2 regions of the Mesorhizobium sp. B2-1-3A genome follow, and region 1 is predicted to be linked to the other one. Evidence: riboswitches for the same ligand, from Rfam matches in the RefSeq annotation. Region 1 holds a riboswitch; the other holds the start of a gene.
What was found. A riboswitch is a leader RNA that binds a small molecule or an ion and turns the genes downstream of it on or off. The one in region 1 is predicted to bind cobalamin.

Region 1 (21,049 bases):
GGACGGCGTTTCGGCTCTCCTTACGGGATTTTCGTCTCCGGCCCGGCAGAACCCAATCCGGCCGCCATCAGGGCGAATTGAAAACCGCCTCTAGGTGATGGCCATCCGGATCGATGACAAACGCGGCATGGTAGTGCGGGCCATAGTCGGGCCGCGGGCCTGGCGCGCCGTTGTCGCGCCCGCCGTGAGCAAGCGCGGCCGCATGGAACCGCGCGATGCTCTGACGATCCGGCGCGGCGAAAGCCAGATGGAAACCCGGACCGGGCGGGCGCTGTCCTTTCGGGCGAAGTTTCAGCGCCAGCTTGTCGCCGCCACCGGCAATCCCGTAGCCGACGGCCTGATCGGGCTCGCCGGGTCTGAGATCGTCCCAGACCCTGACATAGCCGAGCGGCGCCAGCACGGCATCATAGAAGGCAGCAGAGCGCTCGATGTTGGAAACGCCAAAGGAGATGTGATGCAGCATGTCTTGGATCTCCTTTTCGAATCGGCTCGTGGCCTGTGGTAGCGATTTTCACCGCCCTGCCCGGCAAAAGCCATGATCGCGACTATGTCAGACGGGCATGACAGCTGAAAAAGTCGAAATCCGTCAAAAAGGCCTGAACAGGCGCACATGGCTCAAGGCAGCCGGCCTCGCGGCCTTGGCCGGGCTCGCCGCCTGCGGCACCGTCTCGCTGCCGACCGGGCAAGGCGCCGGGGTTTCCTCCTCCGCGACCGGCACGCTGGCGAGCCTGCGCGCCTCGGCGGGGCTTGGCCCGCTCGTTCCCGACGCCCAACTCGAACAGGCGGCGCTTCAGCAGGCCGGCTACATGGCATCGCGGGAGCGCATGAGCCACACCACGGGCTGGGGCAAGGACTTTGCCTCGCGCGTCAAGGACAATGGCATTGCCGGTGCCGCCGCCGAAAACATCGCCGAGGGCCGCTTCGACCAGCAGAAGCTGTTCGACATCTGGGCGCATTCGCCCGGCCATCGCCGTAACATGCTCGACCCGCGCTTCACCCGCTTCGGCCTTGCCTATGTGCGCGACGGCCGCGACTCCAGCCTGCGCTACTGGGCTCTCGTGCTCGGAAAATAGAACTTCCCTGCCCGGCCTACTTGGTCGTCGCCTTGAATTTTCCCATCAGATAGGGGCCGGAGCGCACAGGCTCGTATTTCGGCGCTTCGCCGTCGGCGAGGCAGGCGTGCAGCACCTTGATCTCCGCGTCCCAGTTCGGCTGGTGGAAGAAGGCCATGGACTGGCGCCGGTCCTTGCCACCCTCATCCGCCGGCGGATTGACCACGCGATGCACGGTGGAGACCCAACGATCGTTGGTCCAGCGCGCCATCAGGTCGCCGATATTGATGACGAAGGCTCCCGGGATCGGCGGCACCTCGGTCCATTCTCCATCCGGCGTGATGATCTGAAGGCCGCGTGATCCGGCCTGCGGCAGGAGGATGGTCAGGCTGCCATAGTCGGTGTGGGCGCCGGCGCGGATCTGGCCGGGTTTCGGCGCGACATGCTGTTCGGGATAGTTGAGCGCCCGAAGCGCGCTGATCGGCGCATCGAGATAGCTGTCGAAATGATTTTCGGGCAGACCAAGCGCGGTGGCGAAGACACGCATGACGCGCAGCGCCAGATCCTCGAGCGCCGCATAGTAGGCTTTCCAGGCGTCGACGAACCCCTCCGGTTCTCCGGGCCAGATCGTTTCGGCATAGCAGAAGGCGAGCGCCTCGGGATCGGACATGCCTTGCGGCACGCTCAGGGGGCCGCCGTTGAAACTCTCCTTGAGGTCGGGCGGCGTGTCGACGTTGCGGGATTTGGCCAATGCTTCGAGTTCAGGGCCAAGATAGCCGTAGGGATAGCCCTTGTAGGGCGCCTTCGAGCGCTGCTTTTGCTCCGGCGCCAGATCGAAAAAGGCCCGTGCCTTCGACCATGCCGCATCGATCACCGCCTGTGGAATGCCGTGATTGGTAACAGCCAGGAACCCGGTGTCGCGGCAGATGCGGTCGACCTCGGCGCCGAGCGCCTGCTTCTCCTCGGCGCCGGCGTCTTCGAACCGCCCGAGATCGAATACCGGAAATGTCTGGTGCCGCATCGTTCTTACGCCCCGCTGGGTCAACGGCCAAACGATGCAGGCCGCTTCCGCAATGAGCTAGCACCAACCGACGCGGCAATCCTAGTCCATATCGGCGGCAGGCATATTGCCTGCCGCGGCCTAGTCCATATTGGCGGCGGGCACATTGCCTGCCGCGGCCTAGTCCATATCGGCGGCAGACAGATTGCCTGCCGCGGGGCCTAGTCCATATGCGCGGCGGGTGCGCCGCCGCCGGCCGGGCCGGCTTTCGGCTTGCGCAGCAGGAAGACGAACGGGATGGCGAGCAGCGTCATCATCATCAGTATTTTGAAGTCGTTGACGTAGGAGATCATCATCGCCTGGATATTGACCATGCGATCGACCTCCGACAGCGCCGTGGGATCGCCGCCGGCGGCCGCGGGCGAGACTGCCCAGAGGTTGGGATTGAACGGGTTGATGAAGGCAGAAAGCTCGGCGTGGTTGATCTGCGTGTTGCGCACCAGCAGCACCGTCACGACCGAAACGCCGATCGACGAGCCAAGATTGCGCACCAGGCTGAACAACGCGGTCGCATCGGTGCGGAAGCGTACGTCGAGCGTGGCGAACGTAACCGTCGACAGCGATACGAACACCATGCCCATGCCCAGGCCCTGGATCACCCCGGAGCTGATGATCAGCCAGTTGTCCATTTGCGGCGTGAAACTGGCCATGGTGTAGAGCGACTGCGCGGTCAGCAGAAAACCGATGACGACGAGAATTCTGGCGTCGATCTTTCCCATGATGCGCCCCACGACGAGCATCGAGATCATCGTGCCGACACCGCGCGGACCGATGACGATGCCGATGGTGATGGTCGGATAGCCGAATATGGTCGAGAGCATCGGCGGCAGCAGCGACATCGAGGCCAGGATGAGCACACCCATGACGAAGATGAACGCCAGGCCGGTCACGAAATTGCGATCGAGGAAGATCTTGGGGTCGATAAAGGGATGTTCTGCCGTCATGGTGTGGATGATGAACACCCAGAAGCCAGTGATGGCCAAACCGAGTTCGATCCATATCTCGACCGAGGAAAACCAGTCGACCTCACCGCCGCGATCGAGCATCAGTTGCAGCGCGCCGACGCCGAGCGATATCATGGCAAAGCCGAAGAAATCGAAGCTGCGCACCCGCCGGGCAACGGCCGGCAGATAGGCGGCCATGCCAATGAAGGCGACGATGCCGACCGGCAGGTTGATGAAGAACACCCAGCGCCAGTTGAAATTCTCGGTCAGCCAGCCGCCCAGCGTCGGGCCCAGGATCGGTCCCAGCATGATGCCGGCGCCCCAGATGGCCATGGCCTGGCCGTGACGCTCCTTGGGGTTGATGTCGAGCAGGAAGGTCTGCGACAGCGGCACGATTGCGGCGCCGAACACGCCCTGCATCAGCCGGAACAGCACGATGGTTTCGAGGCTCCATGCCAGGCCGCACAGCATGGAGAAGATGGTGAAGCCGACCACGGCCGTCAGGAATAGCTCCTTGCGGCCGAAGCGGTCGGAGAGCCAGCCGGTGACCGGCGTCATGATGGCGGCGGCCACGATGTAGGACGTCAGCACCCAGTTGATGTTGTCCGGAGAGGCGCCGAGATCGCCGGTCATGGTCGGCAGGGCGACGTTGGCAATCGTGGTGTCGAGCGCCTGCATGACGGTCGCCAGCATGAGCGCGACCGTGATCAGGCCGCGATGCGGCACTTCTTTGAAGGATTCGGGCGTGCTCATCCGCGGAACTTCCAGCCGGTAACAAAAACGTGTACATAGGGTTTCCGGGCGGCAAAGCCTTCCGTTGAGAGCCTCATCGCGGTGGGACGCGATTATCGATGTGGGGGTTACATCGACCGAGGGTCTCTGATGAGCGGATGCCTGCCGCCCGGAAACATGAGGACCGACGGGTCCGTGTCGAAGATTTCAGATTCGGCCAAGCCGCAACGCGGCTCGAACCAGGCGCTGATCCTTCCCACTCCTCCCATCAGACCAATCCTTTTATCCACGTCCACCCGCCTGGTCCGCGCGGGCTTCCGCTGACTTATTGCGCGGCCTCGCCAGCCTTGGCGTGACCGAATATCGCGGGGAAACCGCGGGCAACGCCGGTGTCAACGGTGACAGAAGCGCTCATGCCCGTCCGCAGCGCCATCTTGGCGTCGGGATCAGTGAGTTCCAGGCGCACCGGGATGCGCTGCGTGACCTTGACCCAGTTGCCGGTGGCGTTCTGTGCGGGCAGCAGCGAGAATTCAGCACCCGTTCCCGCACCGATCGCCTTGACCGTCGCCTCGAAGGTCTTGCCCGGATAGGTGTCGACCACGATCTCGGCCTTCTGGCCCGGCTTCATGTTGGTGAGCTGGGTCTCCTTGAAATTGGCATCGATCCAGGTGTCGCCGGTCTCGACCAGCGAAAACAGCGGCGTGCCGGAGCCGACAAACTGGCCGACCTTGAACGACGAGGCCTGCGAGATGACGCCATCGGCGGGCGCCTTGACCGTGGTCTGCGCCAGGTCGTAGGCGGCCTTGTCGCGCGCGGCGAGCGCCGACATCACGGTTGGATGCTTGTCGGTTTCGATGTCGGGGTTGCCGCCAAGTGCTGCCTTGGCACTGACAATGCCTTGCTGGGCGACGGCGACCTGCTGCTTTGCCTTGTCGAGGTCGTTGCGGGCCTGATCCAGCGACGACTTGGCGTTGATGCCCTTCTGCGCGAGATCGGCGGCGCGGTCATATTGCGACTGGGCGTAGTCGACCTCGCTGCTGGCGGACTTCTCCTGCGCCATCGACTGGCTGTAGGCGGCACGCAGTTGCTCGACATTGAGGCGTGCCGCGGCAACCGCGGCGTCGGCCTGGGCGAGCGCGATCCGGTAAGGCTCGGGGTCGATTGCGAACAGGAGATCCCCCTGCTTGACTAACTGATGGTCCGATATGGCGACCTGGACGATGCGGCCTGCCGTGTCCGAGGCGATCGACACCTTGGCCTGCTGCAGATTGGCGTTCTCCGTCTCCTGATAGCGCCCACCGGTCACCCAGACATAGCCGCCGCCGATGATCAGCGCGGCCGGCAAGGCGAACATCAAAAAGAAGCGGCCCATGCGGCGCTTCTTCTTTGGCGCCGCCGGCACCGGCACTACGGGCGGGGCGACCGCGACAGGGGCGGCAACCGGCTGGGCCGGTGCTTCCATCTCGACCTTGGGGGCGTTTTCGTCGACCTTGGCTACCGCATTCATGCTGCTGCGCCTTCCGCACTCTTTACCTTTTCAAGCGACGAAGCCTCGCCGTCCGTCAGATTCTGCACGATTACATCGAGCGCCCTGATCAGGACGCGGCGGTCCTCGGGCGAAACGCCGACAAGCGATTCCTCATAGACTTCGCCGGCGAGGCTCTTGACCTCGGCATAGGCGGCGCTCGCCTTGGCTGTCGGGAAAATCATGCGCACGCGGCGGTCGGCGGCGTCGGCGCGGCGTTCGATCCAGCCGCCCTCCTCCATCCGGTCGACGAGGCGCGAGACGCTGATCGGCTCGATTTCGAGCAGTTCCGCGAGCCGCGCCTGGGTAACGCCTGCCTCCTTGGCGACACGCACCATGAGGCGCCATTGCGCCGACGAAAGGCCAAGCCCGCTGGCACGCGTCTCGAAGCGCTTGCGCAGCAGACGTTGCACGTCGTGGATCAAAAAGCCCAGTCTATCTATGCCATCAGAAACCATGAGCGATACATATAATAAGCGTGCTTACTATTCAAGATGTCACGTGACGGCCGAAGCCGGCAAATGTGCATGGCGGTCTTGCAACGCGATCGCGGCTGGCAATCAGTGAACCGCTGGAGACAGCCGGCCAGGCAGGAATCGGCCTTTTCACAGGCGGTTTCGGACGACCAGCGTGACGACGAAGAAGGCACCGAGTGAGCTGGTGATGATGCCTATCGGCAGTTCCTGCGGCGGCAGCAGCGTCCGGGCGAGAAGATCGCTTGCCAGCAAGAGCACCGCCCCGAACAATGCACAGCTTGCGATCAGGCGCAGATGCAAGGGGCCGGCCAGCGGCCGCGACAGATGCGGGATCATCAATCCGACAAAGCCGATGACGCCGGCGACCGAGACGAGAATTGCCGTCGAGAAGGCCGCAATGAGAAACGTCGCTCTGCGCATGCGCGCCACCGGCACGCCAAGGCTTTCGGCAGCACTTTCACCGGCTAGGAAGGCGTCCAGCCTGCGGTGGTTCCACAGCCCGTAGGCCGCGATCGTGCCGGCTCCCAAGGCGCCCAGCCAGACATTATCCCAGCGCGCCAGCCCGAGCCCGCCCATCGTCCAGAACAGCACCGAATGGGCCGCACGCTGGTCTCCGGCAAAGACCAGATAATTGGTCAATGCCGTGAACAGGAAGGAGACGGCAAGGCCGGCGAGGATCAGCCGCTCCGGTCCCTGCCCCCTTACCCGTGCGACCAGCAGCAGGACGATGCAGGCGGCCAGTATGCCGCCGGTGAAGGCGGCGACCGGCAAGGTCCAGATGCCAAAACTGTCGCCGAAGACGGTGATGACGGAAACAGCGCCGGCGGCGGCCCCCGACGACAGGCCGAACAGGAAAGGATCGGCGAGATCGTTGCGGGTCACCGTCTGCAGCAAAGCACCTGTTATACCGAGGCCGGCACCGACACAGACCGCCAGGATCGTGCGCGGCAGCCTGAGATCGACGACGATCTTGCCGACCGGGCCCGACACCTGGTGTTCATGCATCCCGACGGCATGGCCAAGCGAGGCGATGACGTCGGTCAGCGGGATCAGCGTCGAACCATAGGCTATCGACAGCAGCACGAGGGCGACGACCGCCACCGTGCCCGCCACCATGGCCAGCGCGAATGCCTTGTGCCCCGAAAGCGCGCCGGATTTTTGCCCTGGGGCAAGAAGCATCAGAACGCTTCCGGATGCATCGCCTTGGCGATCTTGGCGATCGCCTCGATGTTTGCCGGTCCAGGCGTCAGTTCGGCATAGCGAAGGGCCACGAAACGCTCGTTCTTGACCGCGTCCGTCTCCTTCATCGCCGGATGCGCCTTCAGGAAATCGAGCAGTTTCCTGTAGCCGCCGCCATCCTGGTAGTCGAGCAGGATGAGGAATTGCGGATTGCGCGAGGCCACTGTTTCCCAGTCCGTGTTGCCCCAGCTGGTGTCCATGTCGGCCATGATGTTGTCGCCACCGGCGGCTGATATCATGGCGCTGGGGATGGCGAATTTTCCGGCGGTGAACGGCTTGTCCTCGCCGGAATCATAGAGGAACACGCGGGTTCCCTTGGCGTCGCCGACCTTCGTGGTGATGTCGGCGAGTTGCGCCTTCCAGCCGGCGACAAGCTTCTGCGCCTCGGTCTCCTTGCCAAAGATCTTGCCCAGCTTTTCAACATCGTCATAGAGCAGGTCCATGGAAGCCGCCGGGCGGTTCTTGTCGAGATGGACGCAGCTCTCGGTCAGCACCAGTGTCTTGATGCCATGTGGGGCGAGCGTGTCGGGCGTCACGTCGCCGCCCGGCTTCATGCCATAGTACCAGCCGGCGAAGAAGAAATCGGGCTCGACGGCGACCAGGTTCTCGAGCGTCGGGTATTTGGGCGCGAGTTCCGGGATAGAGCCCTGCTCGGCCTTGAATTCGGGGCCGACCTTGTACCATCCGGTGATGCCGGTCAGGCCGACGATCGACGGCTGCAGCTTCAGCGCGAAGGCCATCTCGGCCATGTTGAGATCATGGATGACTGCGCGCTTGGGCGGCCCGTCGAAGGTCAGCGGCTTGCCGCAACTGTCGACGGTGACGGGGAAAGCGAAGGCGGTAGAGGCCAGCAAGGAAAAGACGAGCGACAAGGCGAGACGTTTCACGGATTTTGCTCCTTGGTTGAACAGTGCTGATGAGGGATGGTTCGATCAGGATGGCGGCGCGGCGCGGTTCGGAACATCGAACACCGTCAGTTCACGGTCCTCGGTGGGGTGGCGCAGGCGAAACACGTCGACGCCGAAAATCTCGCGGATCAGCTGTTGCGTCAGCGCTTCGCGCGGTGCGGCCAACGCGTGCAGCCGCGCTTCGTTCATCACCGCGACCCTGGTGGCGAACGGCGCCACCAGGGCCAAGTCGTGCAGCACCGCGATCACCGTCATGCCGAAGCCGGCGACGAGTTCGAGAAGCTCGCCGCGAGCACGCGGGTCGAGATGGTTGGTCGGCTCGTCGAGGAACAACACTTTCGGTTGCTGCGCAATGGCGCGCGCCAGCTGGGCGCGTTGGCGCTCCCCGCCAGACAGCGAGCCAATGGTGCGGCCAAGCAGCGGCAGAAGGCCGGTCCGGCGCAGCGCGTCCACCACGATGTCACGCTCCTCGCTCCTGCGCCTCAGGCCGGCATGCGGAACGCGGCCAAGTTCGACATAGTCGATCACCGCCAGCCGCGGATCCGGCTGGTCGGTCTGGCCGACGACGGCCATGTGCAGGGCCCGCTCGGCTGTCGAGATCCTGTCCAGGCGTCGCCCGCCAAGCTTCACCTCGCCCGAACTTGGCCTGAGCATGCCCGACAGCATGCGCAGCAGCGTCGTCTTGCCGGCGCCATTGGGGCCGATGATGGCGAGACGATCGCCGGTGGCGATAGAAAGGCTGACCGCATGGACCAGATTCCGGCCATTCGCCACGGCACCCAGGTCGCGCGCCTCGAGGAGTGGCATTGTCATCGGCTATCACCCGCCAGCTTGCCCGGCGCCGGGATGCGGGCCAGCGTCTTGCCGGCCAGTCGCGGCGGACGTTGGCCGGAATTGCACCAGCCGTCGGCGAGCGAGGCGTAAAGCCAGGCAAATCGCACGAGATCGCCAGCGTCGGCCTCGGCATCGATGGAGCCGAAGAGATAGGTGGCCTTGCCCGGCGCCTGGAAGGCTACCGTCAGCGGCCGTGCGCAGCCCGCCATGCATTCGACGCCCTCGATCGTGAAGCCATGCGACACGGCGGGTTCATCGTGGGCCGAGAGCCGGGAGCGCAAGTCGGCGCACAGGCTTTCGCCCGACCGGATGCCGGTCGGAACGTCACGGCAAAGCGTGCACACGATGATGCGGTGATCGATGGCGCCGTCCAACTTTCCGTCACTTTCCAAAACTGGCGACGGAAGGATGTTGGCGAGCCGGCAGACAAGACCGACGTCCACGTTTCCTCCCGGCACACCCCGTCCGGTCAACTCAGTGATGGCAGGTCTCCTGGCTCGCGGGTCGTTGCGCAATCCTGCCTTCCCAGCCTTGCCGGCCAGTGGCATTTCGGATCTTGCTCACCGCTTACAGTTGCGGGGGCAGCCACGGCTTCGACCTATTGGGTCTCACCGTGTTCCCTTTTCACCCCTCGCCTTTCGACTCGGGGACCATCACCACTCGATCGTAGTTTTCCCCCAATTGCTTCGCAACGGATTTCTCGGTGCATTGTCGATCCCGCGGCGGCGCTCAAATTGTACATGTTATGTAATTACATTACATCTTAGATCATGCCGCGCGGGGACGTCAAGTGAGGGCTTGCTGCCGGAAGAAGACAGCGAGCCAGTCTCGCTCCTGGAGATGCGGCTGGCCGCGGAGCGTTGCCGTCCGGATTGCACGGCAAGCGCAATTTCGATCAAACTGCCGCGCGCGAAGGCCGCAAGATGATCCGCTCAATGCGAGGAACCCATGAACCCGACCGAGAAAGCGCTGTGGTTTGTCGAGAGCCATCTGCCGGAGGCGATCTCGCTCGACGATGTCGCCCAAAGCAGCGGCGTGTCGCGCTTTCATGTGACGCGCGCCTTCGGCGCCGCCACCGGCCGCTCGGTCATGGGCTACATGCGCGCACGCAGGCTGACCGAGGCGGCGCGCAGGCTGGCCGGCGGAGCGCCCGACATCCTCTCGGTGGCGCTCGATGCCGGCTACAGTTCGCATGAGGCTTTCACCCGCGCCTTCCGCGAACAGTTCGGCACCACGCCGGAGATGGTGCGCGCGCGAGGCTCGACCAAGACCCTCGACCTCGTGGAGCCGATCCTGATGGACCAATCCTTTCTTTCGGCCCTCGAACCACCGCGCTTCGAGACCAGCCGGCCGTTGCCGATCGCTGGGCTCGGCGAACGCTACACCTGTGAAACCAGCGCCGCCATTCCGATGCAGTGGCAACGCTTCGGTCCCTATATCGGCAACATTCCAGGCGAGACCGGCGACGTCGCCTACGGCGTCTGCGCCAACGGCGACGATGCCGGCAATTTCGACTACGTCGCCGGTGTCGAGGTCACCGATTTTTCCGACCGTCCAAGGGAACTCAGCCGCGTGCGCATACCCGCCCAGAAATATGCGGTGTTTGCGCATCGCGAGCACATCTCGACCATCCGCCGCACCGTCAACACGATCTGGAACAAATGGCTGCCGGCCTCCGGGCACGAGATAGCGGACGCGCCGGAATTCGAACGCTACGGTCCGGAGTTCGATCCGCGCAGCGGCGATGGCGGGCTAGAGATCTGGGTGCCGATCAAGGATTGACCGGCACTACAATTCCAAGTCCCAGGTCTGGCCAACCAGATCCTTGCCGAAGGAGTGGTGAGGTTCTTCCTCGGTCAGTCTGAAGCCGACCGCCTGGTAGATGTGCCGGGCGGCTATCAGGATATCGTTGGTCCACAAGGTCAGCGTCTTGTAGCCCTTCGCACGGGCAAAGCCGATGCATTCCTCGACCAGCCGCCTGCCGATGCCGAGGCCACGCACCGAAGGTTCGACATAGAGCAGGCGCAGCTTCGCCACCTTGGGCGATTTGCGCACGACGAAGACCGAGCCGACGACCTCGCCATCGCGCTCGGCGATCCAGCTTCGTTCCCATTTCGGATCGAAGGATTTGACGAATGCCGCGAGGATTTCGGCAACCAGCGCCTCATAGGTTTCGTCCCAGCCATAGTCCTGCGCGTAGAGCATGCCTTGCCGGCGGATGATCCAGCCAATGTCGCCGACCTGCAGCGGCCGCAACAGATAAGGGATCCTTGGCTCGGCGCTTTCACCCAGCAGAGCCTGGACCGTCCGCATGGATTTCACCAGCCGGTCCTGCTCCGACGCAGGCAGCCGATCGAGGAGCGCCGCGACCTGGTCGTGCGAATCCTTGTTCAGCGGCGCGAAGGCATTCCTGCCCGCCAGCGTCAGCGCAATCGACGATTGCCTGGCGTCCGAAACCATCGTCGACCTGGAGATGAGGTGAAGGCGCTCGAACTTCTTCAGCAGACGGCTGACATAGCCGGCGTCGAGACCGAGGTCGCGCCCGAGGTCGGTCGCGGTCAGACCGTCGCGGTGCGCCAGTTCGTAGAGCACGCGCGCCTCGGTCAGCGAGAAGGCGCTTTTCAGCAGCCCTTCGTCGAGCAGCCCGATCTGGCGGGTGTAGAAGCGGTTGAAAGCCCGCACCGCGTCGATCAGGTCTTTGTTGGGCGCTTCGTTACCGGGCTGATGGTGAATCGTCATGGGCATCTCCTGTCCGCACAGGATTGATCATTTGGTTGACTGAGTCAATAAAATGGTTGACCCAACGCACCTCACAACTTCATCATTCTAGGGCGGAGCAAGGAGCGAAGCGACGCGCGCAGACCCTGGAATCCATTCCGTGACGGTGGCCGAAGCGCGCCACGCCGCAGAACGGGCTTCATGTGTCTGCATTAGGCGCCAAGAATCCATTTCGTTGCATAGCGGAAGGGGGCATGGATTCTAGGGTCTGCGCTCCGCTTCGCGTCGCTCCGCCCTAGAATGACGACATCGCGGGGTCGGTGCGCCAATCACGACCGCAGTGGCGCCCCTCAACCCATCGGCAACACCGGCCAGCGATCAACGATCTTGCCGCCAGAAAATACCGCGATCGGCCCGAATTGCTGCAGCACAGCCTCGCTCTGCGTCGGCCTCAGAAAGGCATAATCCCCCGGCTTCACCTGCGCTGTTGCCGGCAAGCTCATGAATTGCTGGTTGGAGGAAAACCCCATCAGACCGTTTGGTTTCATTCCTTCCGGGAACACCGCTTCGGCCATCCACTTGCCGCCATAGAGATAGCAGCCTTTGCGCGGGAAGAGGCCGAGCGCCTGCAAGGCCTTCGAGAACCAGACCGGGCCTGGCAGCGCCGCATCGGCCGCCTTGAGGATCGGGGTGGCGATGAAGGCGGCCGGCTGGAATCCGTTGAGCCCCGGCTTGTCGAAATCGCTGGGCAGGACGAAAGCCGAGCCGATCGAGACTTCGTTGGCAACGCCCGCGCCATGCAGCAGCGCCGTCTTCGAGCCGCCGATGTTGAGGATGCGGCGCTGATCCGGTTCGAGTGCCACGACGAAATCTGCCGCCAGCGCCGAGGCTTTCATCAACGCCTTGGCAGCACCGCCAAACAGCCCGGGGATTTCCGGCGCATGCGCCTCATAGGCCATGATGCCTTCGCAACACAGGCCCTTCGGCACCGTCAGCGCCTTGATCTCGGCCGGGCGGGCAAACCCGCCGCGATGGAGGCCGACATCGACCTCGAAGGCGATACGCAGCTCGATAGCGAGATCGGCGGCCAGAGCGCCATATTCCGCCAGTCTTTCGTCGCTGTCGACCAGCCAGCAGACACGCGACCAGTCGGCGTCGCCCTTCACCAGCACCGCTCTTGCCGCGCTGACCGGCATTGGTTTGCCGTACAGCAGATCCGCATGCGGGAACGCCTTCAGCACCGCCGCGCTGATCGGCGGATGGAAAGTCATGAAGCGATCGCTTCCAAGCGTCTTGCCGATATGCGAAAGCAGCGGCAGGCAAGCGAGCGACTTGTCGACCAGCCGCACGGCAAGGCTGGGGTCAAGCCTGTCCTTCACCAGGGCGATGTTGCTGTCCAGCCGGTCGCGGTCCAGCACCAGACAGGGCTGGAAGATACCGGCCTGCTTCAGCGCCTGCGATAGAGTGGCGAAATAGGCGCTCATGGTTCGATGCCGAACAAGCCAGCCATGTAGGGCGAGACGAAACGGTTTCGCGGATCGATGTCGCGGCGCACCGCCATGGCATCGTCCCAGCGCGGATAGAGCTTCTTGAAGTCCGCCGCCTTCAGGCTGTGCATCTTGCCCCAATGCGGCCTGCCGCCATATCTGCGAAAGACCGGCTCTGCCGCCTGCATGAACGGCAACGGATCGTTCGCCGCGTCGTGGTGGATGGCGATCGAACAGGTCGGCCTGTTGTAGAAGGGCGAGAGCCAGAACTGATCGGCCGCGACGCTGCGCACCTCCATTGGGAAATAGACTTCGGGAAAGCGCTTTTCGGTCAGCTCGATGATTTCGGCCAGCGCCTTCGGTCCTTCCTCGAACGGAAGGTGATATTCCATCTCGTTGAATCTGGTCTGTCGGTCGCTGGCATAGACATTGAGCCAGTCCTGCACATAGTCCTCGGCCGGCACCTTGGCGACGGCGCCCTGGATCAGCCGGCGGCGCAGTGACGGCAGCCAGGCTAGCCCGGTGCGCAGCCGGCGCAGTGTCCGCAGTCCGGCCTCGTCATTCTCGGTAGGACGCGCGGTGGTCGCCGCGTCGCTCAAGTCGCTGGCGATGAACTGCGCATGGCCGGAGAACGGGATGTAGTAAAATTCGGCCGACCGGTGCGTGCTCATCATCGTTTCGAAATCGCGCAGCATGTCGGCGATCGGCAGCACCCATTTGCGGCGGCGCAGCCTGTAGGTCGCAATGTTGTTCAACGTCACTTCGCTCATGACGCCGAAGGCACCGAGCGCGACGCCTATGGCGTGGATCGTGTCCTGATCCCCTGCCCTGGTGAAGTCGCGAACCTTGCCAAACCCGTCGACGATCTGCACCGTCTCCAATTGCGTGTGATAGGCGCCGAGCGTCGGTCCCGAACCATGGGTCGCGGTTCCCAGCGCCCCGCCGATCGCCTGGCGGTCGATGTCGCCCATATTGGGCAGGCCCTGGCCGATATCCTGCAGGATGTGCATGAGCGAACCAAGCCGCGTGCCCGCCCGCACGCGCGCCTGATGCTTTTCAGCGTCATGCGAGACCAGCCCCTCCAGTTTCTCCAGGGACAGGATGGTGCCTTGCGATTTCACCAGCGGCGTGAAGGAGTGACCGGCACCGACGACACGGATCGGGCCGGGTGCGGTGCGAATGAGATCACCTACTTCACCGGCATCGGCGGGGCTGGCGATCAGCCGCGGCTCGGCCGTGACATAGCCCGACCAGTTGCTCCAGCTGGACATATTACCCCCGGTCAGGCAACGGCGCGGCGGTGCCGCGAGACGAGGACGAACAGGCCGAGCAGCAGCACGCTGGCCAAGGCACTGCCGACAGCGAATTCCGGAACCGGGCGAAAATCCTTGCCGTCAATGAGCAGCGACGCCGCGACGGGCCCGGCCGCCAGGCCAAGGAGCTGCGCGGCAGGCACCAAGAGCACGGCCGTGCGGGTCTCGTCCGCCGTGATCGTCAGCCGGATCTGATAGGGCACGATGAACAGGAGAATAAAACCCATGACCAGGGCGGCGACCCAGAACGTGGTGAGGCCGGGTCCGCTGGCGAGGATGAGCGAGGCGACAAGTGCGACGGTGCCAATTGCCGCTATGGCAAGGCGATAGTCGATGCGGGCCTCGAACACGGTCGCGGTCATCGCGCCCAGAACCTGCATCGCGAGGCTGGCCGATACGATCAGGCCAACGGTGCGGCCGTCGATGCCGAATTGGGCGCCAAGCGGCTCCAGAAAGGCCCAGATCGAGCCAAAGAACATGAAGTAGCAGAAGATGCACAACAACGCCGTGATCGAAGGAACCGTCAGCACATTGGCCAGATCCTCGTCCTTGGGCAGATCGGCATAGTCGGCGGGGACCGTGAAGGCGACCCCCAGCGACAGGACGCAGACGACCGCCAGAACGAGGAAGCCGCCGGCCGACCCGGCCGCTGGAATGACATAGAGCGCCAGTAGCAGGGCCAGAGGGCACTGCGCCAGCGTCTGCATGGTGACGAAATAGCCGCCGATGCGCTCGGCCCGGCGCGAGCGGGCGATCAGTTCGGTGGCGACCGCGACAAGGCCGCCTTCGGCAAGGCCGGCCACGGCGCGGGCCGCCATCAACATGTTGGCGCCGGCGGCATAGGCGGTCCAGACATTCGCCAGTGCCAGCAGGAGCAGGAGGGCCGCACTTTTCCAGCGCATGTTGCGGGCCGAGAGCAGCGTTGCAACGATCGCCGAACCGATGGCGATGGCGATCAGTTCGGCGGTGGCGACCAGTGCCAATTCATCGCCGCTGACATGGCCCTCTGTATAAAGGGCGCCGAGCAAAACCGGCTGCATACCGAGAATGAGCAGACCGACCGATCCGATCCACAGGGCGGAGGCAAGCTGGCCGCCGGTCGGGTTGCCGACCAGCCAGTCGCCGCTTCCGGTATGCGAGTCACCAGATGTCAAAGGCGCCTCCCAACATCCTTGCCGCACGGCAGAAAAGCTGACAATCTGTCAGCATTTTCAGGACCTGATACTTGATCATATTTCTTGTCAACCAGAATTTGGCAGTTCGAGCGAAAGACCGGTGCATGACACAAGCAAGGCGAACAGCGACCGAACCGAGGCGCATGCCGAAGCAGGAGCGCAGCCGCGAGCGCATCGACGCCATCCTGTCGACGACCATGAAGCTGATCGGCGAGAAGGGCATCGACGCCGTCACCATGAAGGAGGTCGGCATGCTGGCGGGCGGGCCGATCGCCACAGTCTATCACTACTTCCCCAACAAGTCGGCGATCCTGGCGATGCTCTATGAGCGGTTTTCGGAGGTCAGCCGCGCGCGACTGACTGATATCATCGCCGATGTCCGCGAAGCCAAGGACGTCATCGTCGCGGCCGACCGGCTGCTTGACGATTACCTCAGCCGCGTCGCCGGCGATCCGGCCATCCAGGATCTGCAGAACGCCATCCAGGCCGACAAGGCGCTCAAGAATCTCGACATCGCCGAAACGCGGCACCAGGCCAGGATGTTCTGCGACCACGTCATCGGCCTGATCGAGCCGCGGAAGCACGAGCAGTTCGAACGCATCGTTCTGCTGATCTTCCAGCTCGCCGGCGGCGTGGTGCGCCTGGCACTTGCGGAGGGCGAAGCGGAAAGCCGCCGCACCATCGAGGATTACCGGTCGATCATTCACACCCAGTTGCGGCTGTTTCTTTAGACGGAGCGTCGGCCTCAGCCGCTTGTTAGCCTATCTTGCCTGACGGATGAAGCCTTCGAAGCCGTCGGCCAGATCGGCGGCGCCGGCCGCGAACATCTTCGCGAGACTCTGGGGACGGCCGGGAGTCTTGTTGGCATCAAGCAGAATGGCCCTGCCCTCATGCAGGACGAAATCGAACTTTCCGTAGTCGAAGCCGAGTTCGCGCCGCCGCTCACGCATTTCGTCGGGAACCGGGACGGGCTCACGCCGGATCGTTTCGGATGCCTTGACCAGGCTGTTTGGCGAGACGTAGCGGGTACAGCGCTCGCGCTCTCCGCAAAACACCCAGAAACGCGCCGCAAAACCGTCGGGTTCTCTTTCCGGGATGAACTTTTCCACGACCAGATCGTCGTTTCCGAAGATGCCGTCCGGAACCTCACCGAGAGATCCATAGACCTCATAGGGTTGCAAGGTTGGCAGATGCGGAAAAGGCGGCGGCTTCCCGGCGCGCCTCGATCGCCGGTTGAGGAGTGTCTCCGGAATACCCCGATTGTTGAGGTCACTCTTGACGATGACCGGGCCCTGCCAGGCGTCGCCTTCCGATATCAGAGCCCCGCTGATCCGCCGTTTCGAGATATCGGACGCCCCGACATTGAGGCAGAACGCAAAGCCCTTGGCATAGTCGACATGGTCCGCGGGCGTTACTGTCGCATCGACGTGCAGAACCGCGATATCGGCATTGTATATCTTCGATGGGCCTTGCTGGATCCGGACCGAATGGCCGCGCCGCTTCAGTTGTTCCAGAACATCGAAAAGCAGATAGGGGCTGCCCCTCCGCAACATAAGATTGCGCTTGCCCAGGAACCGGTCATGCTCATGCGTTATGACGACGATATGCGACACAGCAATTCCCCTTGGCTTCCATGCCCGCTTCCATTAAGCGGCTCTCATCGCTCGATGCCAGACCTTCCTGGGCTCCAACGGGTTTGAATGCCAAATCATTGGGATAATTATCATCGGCACTGGAAGCTCCTGGACGCCCCGCTCCGGCCGACCGCGGAAACCGTCGACATATTCGATCGCGAACTTGGTCTCGGGAATGCCGATGTCCTTCTGCTCGGCGTGACACCCGAACTGGCAATCCTGGGCAGGTCGATGCTGGCGATCGATCAATCGGCAACCATGATTTCCGGCGTGTGGGCGGGCGACAACGCCTCGCGAAGGGCGATGGCCGGCAATTGGCTAAGCCTCCCCCTGGAACAAGCCAGTTTCGACGCCGTCATCGGCGACGGCTGCCTGTCGGCAGTCGATTCCAAAGCCGCCCGCCATGCGCTGCTGGGCGAAATCGCAAGAGTGCTGAAGCCCGGCAAGCGCGCGGCGATCCGGGTTTTCGCCCGGCCGGAAGCGGCGGACGATCTGCTCGACATCGAAGCTTCGGTGCTGGCTGGCGGGGTCGAGAATTTTCACGCGCTCAAATGGCGCATCGCGATGGCATGCACGACGGACGACGGCGACAATACCGTCAAAGTACAGGCAATCCGTGCAACATTCGACAGGCTGTTTCCGGATCGCGAAGCCCTTGCCGCACGGACGGGATGGAGCATGGTGTCCATCAACACGATCGACGTCTATGCAGGTTCCGAAACCAGGTACAGTTTTGCGACGCTTTCCACGCTGTTGGATGAGGCAAGCGCCTGGTTCGACCAGGTGCGCGTCGTGCCGAGCGGCTCTTACCCGCTGGCCGAACGCTGCCCGCTTCTGGTGCTTGAATCGCCGAGGCGCCGGCAGGAAGAACAACCCGTGGTTCGATCTTGACACTCCGGAAAATGGCTTGTGCCTCGGATACCGGGTTCCGCTTGACAGGACTGCATTCGAACGGGAGTTCGCGCGGCAACCGGGATTTTTCGGCACCGCCGGTCAGCGCGAGAAAAATTTCCCATGACTGCCCCTTCCCGTGCGCCTTGACTCTCGCAGGTCGGCGGCCTATTTCAGCGCCACGTTAGCACTCGCCCTTGGTGAGTGCTAACCATATGTCCGGCTTCGCCGGACGGAGGAACTGTTTCTCACCGTTCTCATTCGAGGAAGAAAAAATGGCAAAGTCGAAGTTCCGCCCGCTTCATGACCGCGTGGTCGTTCGCCGGGTCGAATCCGAATCCAAGACCGCCGGCGGGATCATCATCCCGGATACGGCGAAGGAAAAGCCGCAGGAAGGCGAGATCATCGCCGTCGGCTCCGGCGCCCGCGACGAAAGCGGCAAGCTCGTGCCCCTGGACGTCAAGGCTGGCGACCGCATCCTGTTCGGCAAGTGGTCGGGCACCGAAGTCAAGCTCAATGGCGAAGACCTTCTGATCATGAAGGAATCCGACATCATGGGCATCATCGGCTGATTATCGGCCTCACCGTCAACTGAATTCCGGGCTTACCCCAAGCCCCTGCCAGGAGCTTAAAAATGGCTGCCAAAGACGTAAAATTCTCCCGTGATGCCCGCGAGCGCATGCTGCGCGGCGTCAACATCCTCGCCGACGCGGTGAAGGTGACCCTCGGCCCCAAGGGCCGCAACGTCGTCATCGACAAGTCGTTCGGCGCCCCGCGCATTACCAAGGACGGCGTCACCGTCGCCAAGGAAATCGAGCTTGAGGACAAGTTCGAGAACATGGGCGCGCAGATGGTCCGCGAAGTCGCTTCGAAGACCAATGATATCGCCGGCGACGGCACCACGACCGCGACCGTTCTGGCGCAGTCGATCGTCCAGGAAGGCCACAAGGCGGTTGCCGCCGGCATGAACCCGATGGACCTGAAGCGCGGTATCGATCTGGCCGTCACCGAAGTCGTCGCGGCTCTCGGCAAGGCTGCCAAGAAGATCAAGACCTCCGAGGAAGTTGCCCAGGTCGGCACGATCTCGGCCAATGGCGACGAGTCGGTCGGCAAGATGATCGCGGAAGCGATGCAGAAGGTCGGCAACGAAGGCGTCATCACCGTCGAGGAAGCCAAGACCGCCGAGACCGAACTCGAAGTCGTCGAAGGCATGCAGTTCGACCGCGGCTATCTCTCGCCCTACTTCGTCACCAACGCCGACAAGATGGTTGCCGATCTCGAGGACGCCTACATCCTGCTCCACGAGAAGAAGCTCTCCAACCTGCAGGCCATGCTGCCGGTTCTCGAAGCCGTCGTGCAGACCTCGAAGCCGCTGCTCATCATCTCGGAAGACGTCGAAGGCGAGGCTCTGGCCACGCTCGTCGTCAACAAGCTGCGTGGCGGCCTGAAGATCGCCGCCGTCAAGGCACCGGGCTTCGGCGATCGCCGCAAGGCCATGCTGGAAGACATCGCCATCCTCACCGGTGGCCAGGTCATTTCGGAAGACCTCGGCATCAAGCTCGAGAATGTTGGCCTCAACATGCTCGGCCGCGCCAAGAAGGTGTCGATCTCCAAGGAGAACACCACCATCGTCGACGGCGCCGGCAAGAAGGCCGAGATCCAGGGCCGCGTTGCCCAGATCAAGCAGCAGATCGAAGAGACCACCTCGGACTACGACAAGGAAAAGCTGCAGGAACGTCTCGCCAAGCTGGCGGGCGGCGTTGCGGTGATCCGCGTCGGCGGCGCGACGGAAGTCGAAGTCAAGGAAAAGAAGGACCGCGTTGATGACGCCCTGAACGCGACCCGCGCGGCCGTGGAAGAAGGCATCGTCGCCGGCGGTGGCGTGGCCCTGCTGCGCGCTTCGGCCAACATCAAGGCTGCCGGCGCCAATGCCGACCAGGCTGCTGGCATCAACATCGTGCGTCGCGCACTGCAGGCTCCGGCCCGCCAGATCGCGTCGAACGCCGGTGCGGAAGCTTCGATCGTTGCCGGCAAGATCCTTGAGAACAAGGGCGCGACCTTCGGCTACAACGCCCAGTCGGGCGAGTATGGCGACATGATCGCGATGGGCATCGTCGACCCGGTCAAGGTCGTGCGCACCGCTCTCCAGGACGCGGCCTCGGTCGCCGGCCTGCTCGTCACCACCGAAGCCATGATCGCGGAGGCTCCGAAGAAGGAGTCGGCTGGCGGCGGCATGCCTGGCGGCATGGGCGGCGGCGGCATGGGCGGCATGGGCGGCATGGACTTCTAAGAAGTCCATAAGCACGCCCATGAGCCACCTGGCTTATGCATACGGAAGGGCGGCAGCGATGCCGCCCTTTTTGTTGTGCGGTTGGCCCGGCCGGTAATAGCTCTCTTATGCGGCGGTCTCTGCTTGCTGCGCCACCTCTCCAGCCAGCACCGCGCCTTCAATCAGCGCCGCCACCTCATCAGCGACCGCGTGTAACGGGGCGCGGTCGCGCGTGGCACGGGCGATCACCATAAGCCCTTCCAGCGACGATTCGACCAGCAATGCCAAAGCGTGGGCGCGGCGCTCGGGCACCCCTGCCCTGACGAAGGCCTCCCGCAGAAGGCCTATCCACTGCTCGAAGGCCGAGCGGCACAAATCCGCCAGCTCAGGCACGTCGGTCGGCGAGTCCAGCACCACCGGTGCGATCGGACAGCCAAGCGAAAACTGGTTGTCCTCCAGCATGCGCGCCACCGACTGGTAGATATGATGGACGGCCACCGCCGGATCCCTTTCAGCGGCCAGCGCCTCGCCCAGCCTCTCCGTCACCTTGGCGACACTGTCACGCGTCACTTCGATGACCAGCTGATCCTTGCCGCCGGGAAAATGGAAATAGAGCGAGCCGCGCGGCGCGCCGCTGGCGCTCAATATGTCGTTGAGCGAGGTGCCGTGATAGCCGCGCTTCCGGAGCAGCAGCGCCGTCGTCTCGAGTATGCGGGTGCGGGTGTCGTTCGCCATGTCAACCTCTGTCAGCAGCGGTCATTATAGGCCTTGCACCTAATATGACAATCGGTC
Region 2 (9,883 bases), on a different contig from region 1:
GGACCGATCGGGTTCCTTTCCCTCTCATCGATACGTCAGCCCAGCGTGCGCGGCCGGCCTATCAGGTCATCCGCCGCAACGGCTCGGTGACGCCGTTCGACGCCACCAAGATCGCGGTTGCGCTGACCAAGGCTTTTCTGGCGGTCGAGGGTTCGGTGGCCGCCGGTTCGCGGCGTGTCCACGACGTCGTGGAGGAACTGACCGCGCAGGTTATGGCAGCGCTCACCCGCCGTGCGGACGCTGGCCGCACCTTCCACATCGAGGAGATCCAGGACCAGGTCGAACTGGCGCTGATGCGCAGCGAACACCACAAGGTGGCCCGCGCCTATGTGCTCTACCGCGAGGAGCGCAGTCGCGACCGCCAGGCCCACAGCGCGAGCGTGGCGGACGCGTCGTCGTCGGTGCTCAAGGTCAAGGCGGACGACGGCAGCCTGGCGCCGCTCGACGAGGCGCGGCTGCGTCGGGTCATCGACGAGGCCTGCGCCGGCCTGGAAGCGGTTTCAGCTGAAACCATCCTCACCGAGACCAGGCGCAACCTCTATGACGGCATCACGCTGGATGAATTGTCGCTGGCGCCGATCCTGGCGGCGCGCACGCTGGTCGAGACCGAACCGAACTATGCCTTCGTCAGCGCCCGCCTGCTGCTCGACCGGCTGCGGCGCGAGGCGCTGAGTTTTGTCGCCGGCAGGGCGGAACAGGCGACGCATGCCGAGATGGCGAGCCGCTACGCCTCCTATTTCCCGCAATGTATGTCCACCGGCATCAAGGCCGAACTGATCGATCCCGAACTTGGCCGCTATGATCTCGCCCGCCTCGGCGCCGCGCTGAAGCCGGAGTGCGACCTGCAGTTCCAGTTCCTCGGCCTGCAGACGCTCTACGACCGCTATTTCCTGCACGCCAGCGGCAAGCGCTTCGAACTGCCGCAGGCCTTCTTCATGCGCGTCGCCATGGGGCTTGCCATCAGAGAGATCGACCGCGAGGCGCGCGCCATCGAATTCTATGACCTGCTGTCGTCTTTCGACTTCATGGCCTCGACCCCGACGCTGTTCAATTCCGGTACGCTCAGGCCGCAGCTGTCCTCATGCTTTCTGACCACGGTCGCCGACGATCTCGACGGCATCTTCAAGGCCGTGAAGGACAATGCGCTGCTCGCCAAATATTCGGGCGGGCTCGGCAATGACTGGACGCCGGTGCGTGGCCTCGGCGCCCACATCAAGGGCACCAATGGCGAGAGCCAGGGCATCGTGCCGTTCCTGAAGGTCGCCAACGACACGGCGATCGCCGTCAACCAGGGCGGAAAACGCAAGGGCGCGGTCTGCGCCTATCTCGAGACCTGGCATGTCGACATCGAGGAGTTCCTCGACCTGAGGAAAAATACCGGCGACGACCGCCGCCGCACGCATGACATGAACACCGCCAACTGGGTGCCGGACCTGTTCATGAGCCGCGTCGAAGCCGATGCCGAGTGGACGCTGTTCTCGCCTGATGAAACGCCCGACCTGCACGACCTCTACGGCACGGCCTTCAAGGTGGCCTACGAAGCCTTTGAGGCGAAGGCCGCCGCCGGCGGTGTCAAGGTGTTCAAGAAGGTTCGCGCGCTCGACCTGTGGCGCAAGATGCTGACCATGCTGTTCGAGACTGGGCACCCCTGGATCACCTTCAAGGACCCCTGCAACATCCGCTCGCCGCAAGGCCATGTCGGCGTCGTGCATTCCTCGAACCTGTGCACCGAGATCACGCTCAACACCTCGAAGGACGAGGTCGCCGTCTGCAATCTGGGTTCCGTCAATCTCGCCAACCACGTCACCCTGAAAGGCCTCGACCTCGATCACCTGGCGCGGACGACCGGTACGGCGATGCGTATGCTCGACAATGTCATCGACATCAATTTCTACACCATCCCCGAGGCACGGCAGTCCAATCTGCGCCACCGTCCGGTCGGTCTCGGCCTGATGGGTTTCCAGGATGCGCTGCAGGCGCTGCGGATTGCCTATGCTTCGCCCGAGGCGATAGCCTTCGCCGACATCAGCATGGAGGCGATCGCCTACAACGCGATTTCCGCTTCCTGCGATCTCGCCGCCGAACGCGGCCGCTATCCCAGCTTCGAAGGTTCGCTCTGGTCGAAAGGCGTGCTGCCGATCGACTCGATCGGGCTGATGTCGGACGCGCGCGGCGCGAAGGGCGACATGGATTGCTCATCGACGCTCGACTGGGAGAGCCTGCGCAAGCGGGTCAGGAAGACCGGCATGCGCAACTCCAACACCATGGCGATCGCACCTACGGCGACGATTTCCAATATCTGCGGCGTCGCGCAGTCGATCGAGCCCGCCTACCAGAACCTGTTCGTCAAATCGAACATGTCTGGCGACTTCACCGTGGTGAATGCCGCGCTGGTGCATGACCTCAAGGCCCGCGGCCTGTGGGACGAGGTGATGGTCTCCGACCTCAAATATTTCGATGGCTCGGTCGGCCAGATCGACCGCGTGCCCGACGACCTCAAGGCGCTCTACGCCACCGCCTTCGAGATCGACTCCGCCTGGCTGATCGAGGCGGCGTCGCGGCGCCAGAAATGGATCGACCAGTCGCAGTCGCTCAACCTCTACATCGCCAATCCCTCCGGCAGGAAGCTCGATGAACTCTACCGGCTGGCGTGGCGCATGGGCCTGAAGACCACCTACTATCTGCGCTCGCGCTCGGCCTCGCATGTCGAGAAATCGACGCTCAAGGGCACCGACGGAAAGCTCAATGCGGTGTCGTCGGTTGCCGCCGTTGCAGCCGCTCCAATCGTCATCAGTGAGGATGCCGCCTGGGGCAAGGCCTGCGCCGTCGACGATCCCGAATGCGAAGCCTGCCAGTAAGCAGCAAAAGAACAGGAAGAAAAAATGCTCGATTGGTCAGAACCAACCACCGCCGCCCGCCATCCCGCGCCGACGGAGCCTCCGCTCGCCGATGCCACCGGCCTTGGTCTCATCGAACGCGGCGGCGGCCGCGTTCGTGTCGACGACAAGCGCATGATCAACGCGCGTGCCGACGTCAACCAGCTGCTGCCCCTGAAGTATCGCTGGGCCTGGGAAAAATACCTCAACGGCTGCAACAATCACTGGATGCCGACCGAAGTGTCGATGCAGGCCGACATCGCGCTGTGGAAGTCGAAGGACGGATTGACGGAGGATGAGCGGCGCATGCTGAAGCGCAATCTCGGCTTCTTCGCCGCATCGGAATCGCTGGTCGCCAACAACATCGTGCTGGCGATCTACCGGCATCTCACCAACCCGGAATGCCGGCAGTATCTGCTGCGGCAAGCCTTCGAGGAGGCGGTGCACACGCACACCTTCCAGTACATCGTCGAAAGCCTCGGCCTGGACGAAGGCGAGCTGTTCAACATGTACCGTGAGGTGCCGTCGATCACCGACAAGGCGGCCTGGGCGCTCAAGCACACGCAGCATCTCGACGATCCGGATTTTCGCACCGGCACGCCGCAGGCCGACCAGTCGTTCCTGCGCGACCTCGTCGCCTTCTACGTCATCTTCGAGGGCATGTGGTTTTACACCGGCTTCGCGCAGATCCTGTCGCTTGGCCGCCGCAACAAGATGGTGGGTATCGCCGAGCAGTACCAGTACATATTGCGCGACGAATCCATCCATCTGAATTTCGGCATCGACGTCATCAACCAGATCAAGATCGAGAATCCGCATCTGTGGACGAAGGCGTTCCAGGAGGAGGTGCGCGGCATGATCCGCACGGCGGCCGAACTCGAGGCCGCCTACGGACGGGACACGATGCCGCGCGGTTTCCTTGGCCTCAATGCGGCCCTCTGCGAAACCTACATGCACTTTATCGCCAACCGCCGCTGCGCCCAGCTTGGCCTGCAACTGGTCTTCGCCGAGGTCGAGAATCCGTTCCCGTGGATGTCCGAGGCCATGGACTTGAAGAAGGAAAAGAACTTCTTCGAGACCCGCGTCATCGAATACCAGAATGGCGGTGCGCTAGCCTGGGACTAACAGCTCGCAGCTATTCGCGAACGATAGAACGGCGGCCATGAAGGGCGCCGCACTATACAGCCTCCTCAACCTTCGGAACGTATTTAACGCAAGGCAGGACGAGAGGACGCCGAACGCGAGCCCTGATCGGCGAAGCTGCGCTCGGCGATGGCGCCGAAGACAAGACCGATGGTGGTCCACAGCACCATATGGATGCCAAGCGAGGCAACACGGAAGCGCCACAAGAGATCGGCCGAGAATTTCTCCGGCACTTCGTTGATGGTTGGCAGCACGTACATGGCGACCGTTATGACCGCGATGAATGCCGCGCCCGCAATGATCGTTGCGTTCCAAGGGCCATACTGTGCCCAAAGCCTTCGTGACAGCCCGACCGCCGCCGTCAATGCGGCAATGGAGATCACCAGCATGATGAAGAACAGCACTGTCCGCGACCCTATCGTGTCGGGATTGCCGACCGAAGGTGGATTGGCGGGATATTTTAGGTCCGGAACCAGAACGATTGAAACGAAGGCTGCCAGGGCCAGTACTGCGGAGGTGGCGCGCGGTCCCAGGCTGCTGATGCGGCCATAGGTGTAGGCGAAGACCAGCGAAAACAGCCCGCCGATCGACGTGGCATAGACCAGCACGCCGGTCAGGAGGCCGAACCCGGCCTGTGTAGGACGGCTGACGAGTTCAGGCTCGGGCGCTTCGCCAGCGGCCTGGGCGGTTTGTTCCTCGAAGGCAATGGCCCGGTCGACCTGCGGCTCGCCGTAGATCTTGGCAAAACCAAATGCGAGAAGCCCTGCGACGATGCCGACCAGCATGCCGCGCAGCAGAAGACTACCAACCATGTTCATGATCCCCGAAGCATGACCTCGAAAAGCCCCCGGCCTTTCGGTTGCTGTCACGCGCTAAAACAAATGATCAGGACGGCATCCCTTCGGGATGGCCAGCTCTCAATGGCCAACTCTTAGTGGCAAGGGAAGCCGAGCAGGTGGCGACCGTCATGTACCCATTCATGGACATACATGCCCGAAATCATCGAGGTGGCACCTTCTTCCGCGCCGACGAAATAGATCGCAAGCAGGCACAAGAGACCGCCGAAGATCGCCCACGGAAGAAGCTCTTTCGCCGGGATCGGAACCGGACCGTAGGTTGGTGCAAAGGTGGTATTGGACATTAAGGCTCTCCTGGGATTCAGCGTCCCGTTGATCGAAACCATTTTCACGGGAGAAGGCCTGACTTTCAGCAAGAACAATTGCTGATCACAGTGGCGCGACCGTGCCGGAATTTCACCGGCTTCCAAACCCGTAACTCTGACGCCAGCCTATTCAGCCGGCGCTGTTACTGTCAACGAGATGTGATCGATCACACGGGAATGTGTTCGACCTGCCGGAACGAGGCCCTCGTGTCGGTGCTCTATCGGCTTTCCGCCCCGACCGTGTCGTTTCCGTGTGGACGGCCTTGGCGAGCAGGTGCTTATATCGTGGGGTTCAAGGTGCCCTTCAGTCGATTCGGCCGGAGGGATAATTGGGAAGCCGGTGAGATTCCGGCGCTGCCCCCGCAACGGTAGCGAAGCGTGCGTTCCGACAACAGACCACTGGGCAAATGCCTGGGAAGGTGTCGGAACCGGTCCAAAAAGACCCCTTCGGAGCCCGGAAACCAGCCTCGAACAGATTTGAACTCGACTGATCGCGGTGGGCGGTCAAGAGGTAGATGCGGACCGGCCTCAGCGCCGACCGTGGCTTTCCTCCATCACCACCAGGTTCAGTCCTTGCAAAGAAGGACGAACATGGATTCGCACAATGAAATACCGGGGCTCGCGCCCGGCAGACCGCAACGCCCTCGCACGGTGCGTCGCGTCAATGCGGCGACGATGCGCGCCGTCTCGCCGCTGCCGCCACCGGAAGAAGTGTTCTCCGACTGGCTGCTGTCGGTGCCGCATGACGCCGATCTGGAGGCCGCGGCCTTGAAAAAGATCGCGCTGATCGACCGCTGCGGCCATCTGCATCCGGACGTCTTGCGGCTGCGCACCTTGCTTGCCGTCGTCGCCGGAACCAGCGCCTGGCCGTCGCGCGTCCGCAATCTCTAAGTGCCGAGGAAAGAAATCATGTCTGCAAAATCTACTCTCACGGCCAAGCGCGGCCTGCTCGAACGTCTCGACGCCGGCGCCGTCATCTGTGCCGAAGGCTATCTGTTCGAACTCGAACGTCGCGGCTATCTGCAGGCCGGCCCGTTCGTACCGGAAGTGGTTCTCGAACATCCGGACGCGGTGACACGTCTGCATGAGGATTTCGTCCATGCCGGCTCGGAGGTTGTCGAAGCCTTCACCTATTACGCTCACCGCCAGAAGCTGAGGGTGATCGGCCGTGAGGATATTCTGGAAAAGATCAACCGTCAGGCGTTGCGCATAGCCAAGGATGTCGCCGACCGCAATGATTGCCTTATGGCTGGCAACATCTGCAACACCAATGCCTATGAAGCCGACGACAGGAAGACCCACGATGCCGTGCGCGCCATGTTCGAGGAGCAGATCGGCTGGGCGGTGGAGGAGGGGGCCGACTTCCTCATCGCCGAGACCATCGACTGGTGCGGCGAGGCCGAGATCGCGCTCGACGTGATGAAGAAAACCGGCCTGCCGACCGTGGTCACGCTCTCCGTCCACCGTGAGGAAAAGATGTTCGACGGCGTCTCGGTCGTCGATGCCTGCAAGCGGCTGGAGGCGGCGGGCGCCGACGTCGTTGGACTGAACTGCCAGCGCGGGCCGAAGACGCTGATGCCGGTGGTGCGCAAAGTGCGCGACGCCATCTCATGCCATGTCGCCGCACTGCCGGTGCCCTACCGCACGACTGACGCGGAACCGACCTTCCAGTCGCTGACCGACCGCGCCTGTTCCTGCATTCCCGGCAACCGGCCGTTCCCGACCGCGCTCGACCCGTTCACCTGCAATCGCTACGAATGCGCCGAATTCGCACGGGAAGCCTTTGATCTCGGGGTCCGTTATATCGGGCTTTGCTGCGGCGCGGCCCCGCATCACATCCGTGCCGTGGCCGAAGCGCTTGGCCGCAGCGTACCCGGCAGTCGCTATTCGCCCGACATGTCCAGGCACGCCTTCTTCGGCAGCGATGCGGCGATCCCAGAAGCCTACAAGGGCCGGCGCCTCGAGATCTGACACGCACCAGGCCACCACAGACATCCAAATCGCCAGACAGGAATGGGTTATGAACGTGCATCCTCTCCAGCAAACCCATGCCGACGGCGATACGATCGACCGGCTGGTGGCCGCGCACCGGCCGGGCCACGGCCTGATGCGTGCGTTCTACCATGATCGGGCGATCTTCGAGCGCGACATGGAACGCGTCTTTCGCCGCCACTGGCATTGCCTCGCGCATTCCAGCGTCATTCCAAACCCCGGCGATTTCGAGCTGTTCAAACTCGGCGATGAAGCAATCATCCTGACCCGTGGCATGGATGGCGCCATCCATGCCATGCTCAACGTCTGCCGTCATCGCGGCGCCGAGGTCTGCACCAGGCAGAAGGGCAATGCGAAAGCCTTCGTCTGCCCCTATCACGCCTGGACCTATTCCAGTGACGGTTCGCTGCGCGCCGCCCGCCTGATGCCGAAGGATTTCGACCGCGCCGCGCATGGATTGAAGAAGCTGCATGTCCGCCTCGCCGAAGGTCTGGTGTTCATTTCCTTCGCCGAGATGCCACCGGATTTCGATCCGGTCGAACAGTCGCTGCGAACCAGCTGCGGCCAGTATGGTTGGGCTGATGCCAGGGTGGCGCATCGCGAGACCTATCAGGTTGACGCCAACTGGAAGCTCGCCGTCGAGAACTATGTCGAGTGCTATCATTGCGGTCCGGCGCATCCGGAATATTCGCAGACGCATACTCTGGAAAAACCGACCGAGATGATCGAACAGCTCAACGCCGCGATGGAGCAACGCACCCGCGCGCTCGGTATCGAGATCGGCAGCGGCGACCGCTGGCGGAATTCGGCCGCTGGACAGGAAGCCATCCACACTTTCCGCTACGCGCTCTACGATGGTGTTTCGAGCGGCAGCCAGGACGGCTCGCCGGTGGCACCGCTGATGGGCCGCTTCACCGATTACGATGGTGGCGTCACCTCCATCCATCTCGGCGGCACGAGCTTCCTCGTCTGCTACCCCGACCACGGCATGATCTACCGCTTCATTCCGAAGACGGCTGATACCTGCGAGATGGAACTCATCTGGCTGGTGCGCGGTGACGCGGTCGAGGGCCAGGATTACGATCTGGAGAAACTGACCTGGCTGTGGAAGGTCACCACCGACGAGGACAAGAAAATCATCGAGCACACCGCGCGCGGCGTGCGATCGCACTATTTCGTACCCGGACCGATCGCGCCGATGGAGTACAACGAGCTGCGCTATATCGGCTGGTATCTCGAGGAGATCAGCCGACCCTGAGGGCTTTCCCTTGGGAATGCGTCAAGACGATGAGATAGCGGAGCCGCCATCGGATGCGCTGGCGGCTCCGCTCCGATCAGGCCGCGGCTCTGAGCTGTCTTGCCGCCTCCACCATGTTGACCAGTGCCGGACGGACCTCGTCCCATCCGCGGGTCTTCAGGCCGCAATCCGGATTGATCCAGAGTTGCCCGTCGGCAAGGCGTTGCCGGGCCAGCGTCATCAGATCGATCATTTCGCCGACCGCCGGAACGCGCGGCGAGTGGATGTCGTAGACGCCCGGGCCGATCTCATTTGGATATTTGTGGGTCCGGAAAGCGTCGAGAAGCTCCATCTTCGACCGCGACGTCTCGATCGAGATGACGTCGGCGTCCATCGCGCTGATCGCATCGAGGATGTCGTTGAACTCGGAATAGCACATATGAGTGTGGATCTGCGTGCCGTCTCCAACGCCTGACGATGCCAGGCGGAAGCACTCGACCGCCCAGTCGAGATAGGTCTGCCAGTCGGACTTGCGCAGCGGCAGCCCTTCGCGCAGGGCGGCTTCGTCGATCTGGATCATTGCCGCGCCCGCCGCCTCCAGGTCCCCCACTTCGTCGCGGATGGCGAGTGCGATCTGGCGGCAGGCCACGCTGCGTGGGATGTCGTCGCGCACGAAGGACCAGTTGAGGATCGTCACCGGCCCGGTGAGCATGCCCTTGACCGGCCTGTCCGTAAGCGACTGCGCGTAGTTCCACCACGAGACCGTCATCGGACGTGGCCGCGACACGTCGCCGAAGATGATCGGCGGCCGGACATAGCGCGAGCCATAGCTCTGCACCCAGGCATGTTTGGTGAAGGCAAAGCCGGCGAGTTGCTCGCCGAAATACTGCACCATGTCGTTGCGCTCGAACTCGCCGTGAACCAGCACGTCGAGGCCGATCTCTTCCTGCCAGCGGATCGCCGTCTCGGTTTCCTTCTTCAGGAAGGCCTCGTAATCGATATAGCTCAACTCGCCCTTGGCATGGGCGGAGCGCGCCTTGCGCACTTGCGGGGTCTGCGGAAACGAGCCGATCGTGGTCGTCGGAAAGTTCGGCAGGCCAAGTTTTCGTGCCTGCAACTCGCGCCGCTCGGCGAACGCGCCCTGCCGGCGCCGCATCGGCTCCGTGACAGCCAGCAGCCGGCCTTCCACCAGCGGATCATGCACCTTGAGCGATGTGGCGCGGGACTGGACGGCCTCGGCCGATGCCTGCAACTCCTTCGCAACCGCGCTCTTGCCTTCGACAAGCGCCTCCGCGAGCAGCGTCAGCTCGTCCATCTTCTGGACCGAGAAAGACAGCCAGGATTTGAGGTCCGCATCGAGCGTGGTCTCCAGTTCCAGATCGATTGGGACATGCAGAAGCGAACAGGAGGGCGCAATCTCGATGCGGTCGAGCGGCCAGCCGGCAACGACCGGGCGGATGCGGTCGAGAATGG

Region 2: linked by a shared signal. The riboswitch ahead of FJ977_RS24775 (CbtB domain-containing protein) and the one ahead of FJ977_RS02280 (DUF1636 family protein) in region 1 are both predicted to bind cobalamin.

The regions. Positions count from the first base shown of each region.
Region 1 covers NZ_VFWK01000001.1:441,897-462,945, forward strand. The annotation lists gene FJ977_RS02235 (VOC family protein) at 68-463, opposite strand; gene FJ977_RS02240 (CAP domain-containing protein) at 561-1,073, shown strand; gene FJ977_RS02245 (2OG-Fe(II) oxygenase family protein) at 1,090-2,073, opposite strand; gene FJ977_RS02250 (DHA2 family efflux MFS transporter permease subunit) at 2,274-3,809, opposite strand; gene FJ977_RS02255 (HlyD family secretion protein) at 4,114-5,295, opposite strand; gene FJ977_RS02260 (MarR family transcriptional regulator) at 5,292-5,771, opposite strand; gene FJ977_RS02265 (iron ABC transporter permease) at 5,919-6,968, opposite strand; gene FJ977_RS02270 (ABC transporter substrate-binding protein) at 6,968-7,915, opposite strand; gene FJ977_RS02275 (ABC transporter ATP-binding protein) at 7,961-8,749, opposite strand; gene FJ977_RS02280 (DUF1636 family protein) at 8,746-9,213, opposite strand; cobalamin riboswitch at 9,235-9,440, opposite strand; gene FJ977_RS02285 (AraC family transcriptional regulator) at 9,719-10,552, shown strand; gene FJ977_RS02290 (helix-turn-helix domain-containing GNAT family N-acetyltransferase) at 10,559-11,509, opposite strand; gene FJ977_RS02295 (alanine racemase) at 11,839-12,972, opposite strand; gene FJ977_RS02300 (D-arabinono-1,4-lactone oxidase) at 12,969-14,246, opposite strand; gene FJ977_RS02305 (MFS transporter) at 14,258-15,442, opposite strand; gene FJ977_RS02310 (TetR/AcrR family transcriptional regulator) at 15,568-16,194, shown strand; gene FJ977_RS02315 (hypothetical protein) at 16,225-17,076, opposite strand; gene FJ977_RS02320 (class I SAM-dependent methyltransferase) at 17,164-17,988, shown strand; gene groES (co-chaperone GroES) at 18,264-18,560, shown strand; gene groL (chaperonin GroEL) at 18,623-20,278, shown strand; gene FJ977_RS02335 (TetR/AcrR family transcriptional regulator) at 20,384-20,992, opposite strand.
Region 2 covers NZ_VFWK01000006.1:34,724-44,606, forward strand. The annotation lists gene FJ977_RS24760 (ribonucleoside-diphosphate reductase subunit alpha) at 1-2,858, shown strand, start outside; gene FJ977_RS24765 (ribonucleotide-diphosphate reductase subunit beta) at 2,883-4,001, shown strand; gene FJ977_RS24770 (CbtA family protein) at 4,085-4,831, opposite strand; gene FJ977_RS24775 (CbtB domain-containing protein) at 4,951-5,160, opposite strand; adenosylcobalamin (AdoCbl) riboswitch at 5,205-5,294, opposite strand; cobalamin riboswitch at 5,460-5,666, shown strand; gene FJ977_RS24780 (hypothetical protein) at 5,773-6,072, shown strand; gene FJ977_RS24785 (homocysteine S-methyltransferase family protein) at 6,091-7,152, shown strand; gene FJ977_RS24790 (aromatic ring-hydroxylating dioxygenase subunit alpha) at 7,202-8,431, shown strand; gene metE (5-methyltetrahydropteroyltriglutamate--homocysteine S-methyltransferase) at 8,508-9,883, opposite strand, start outside.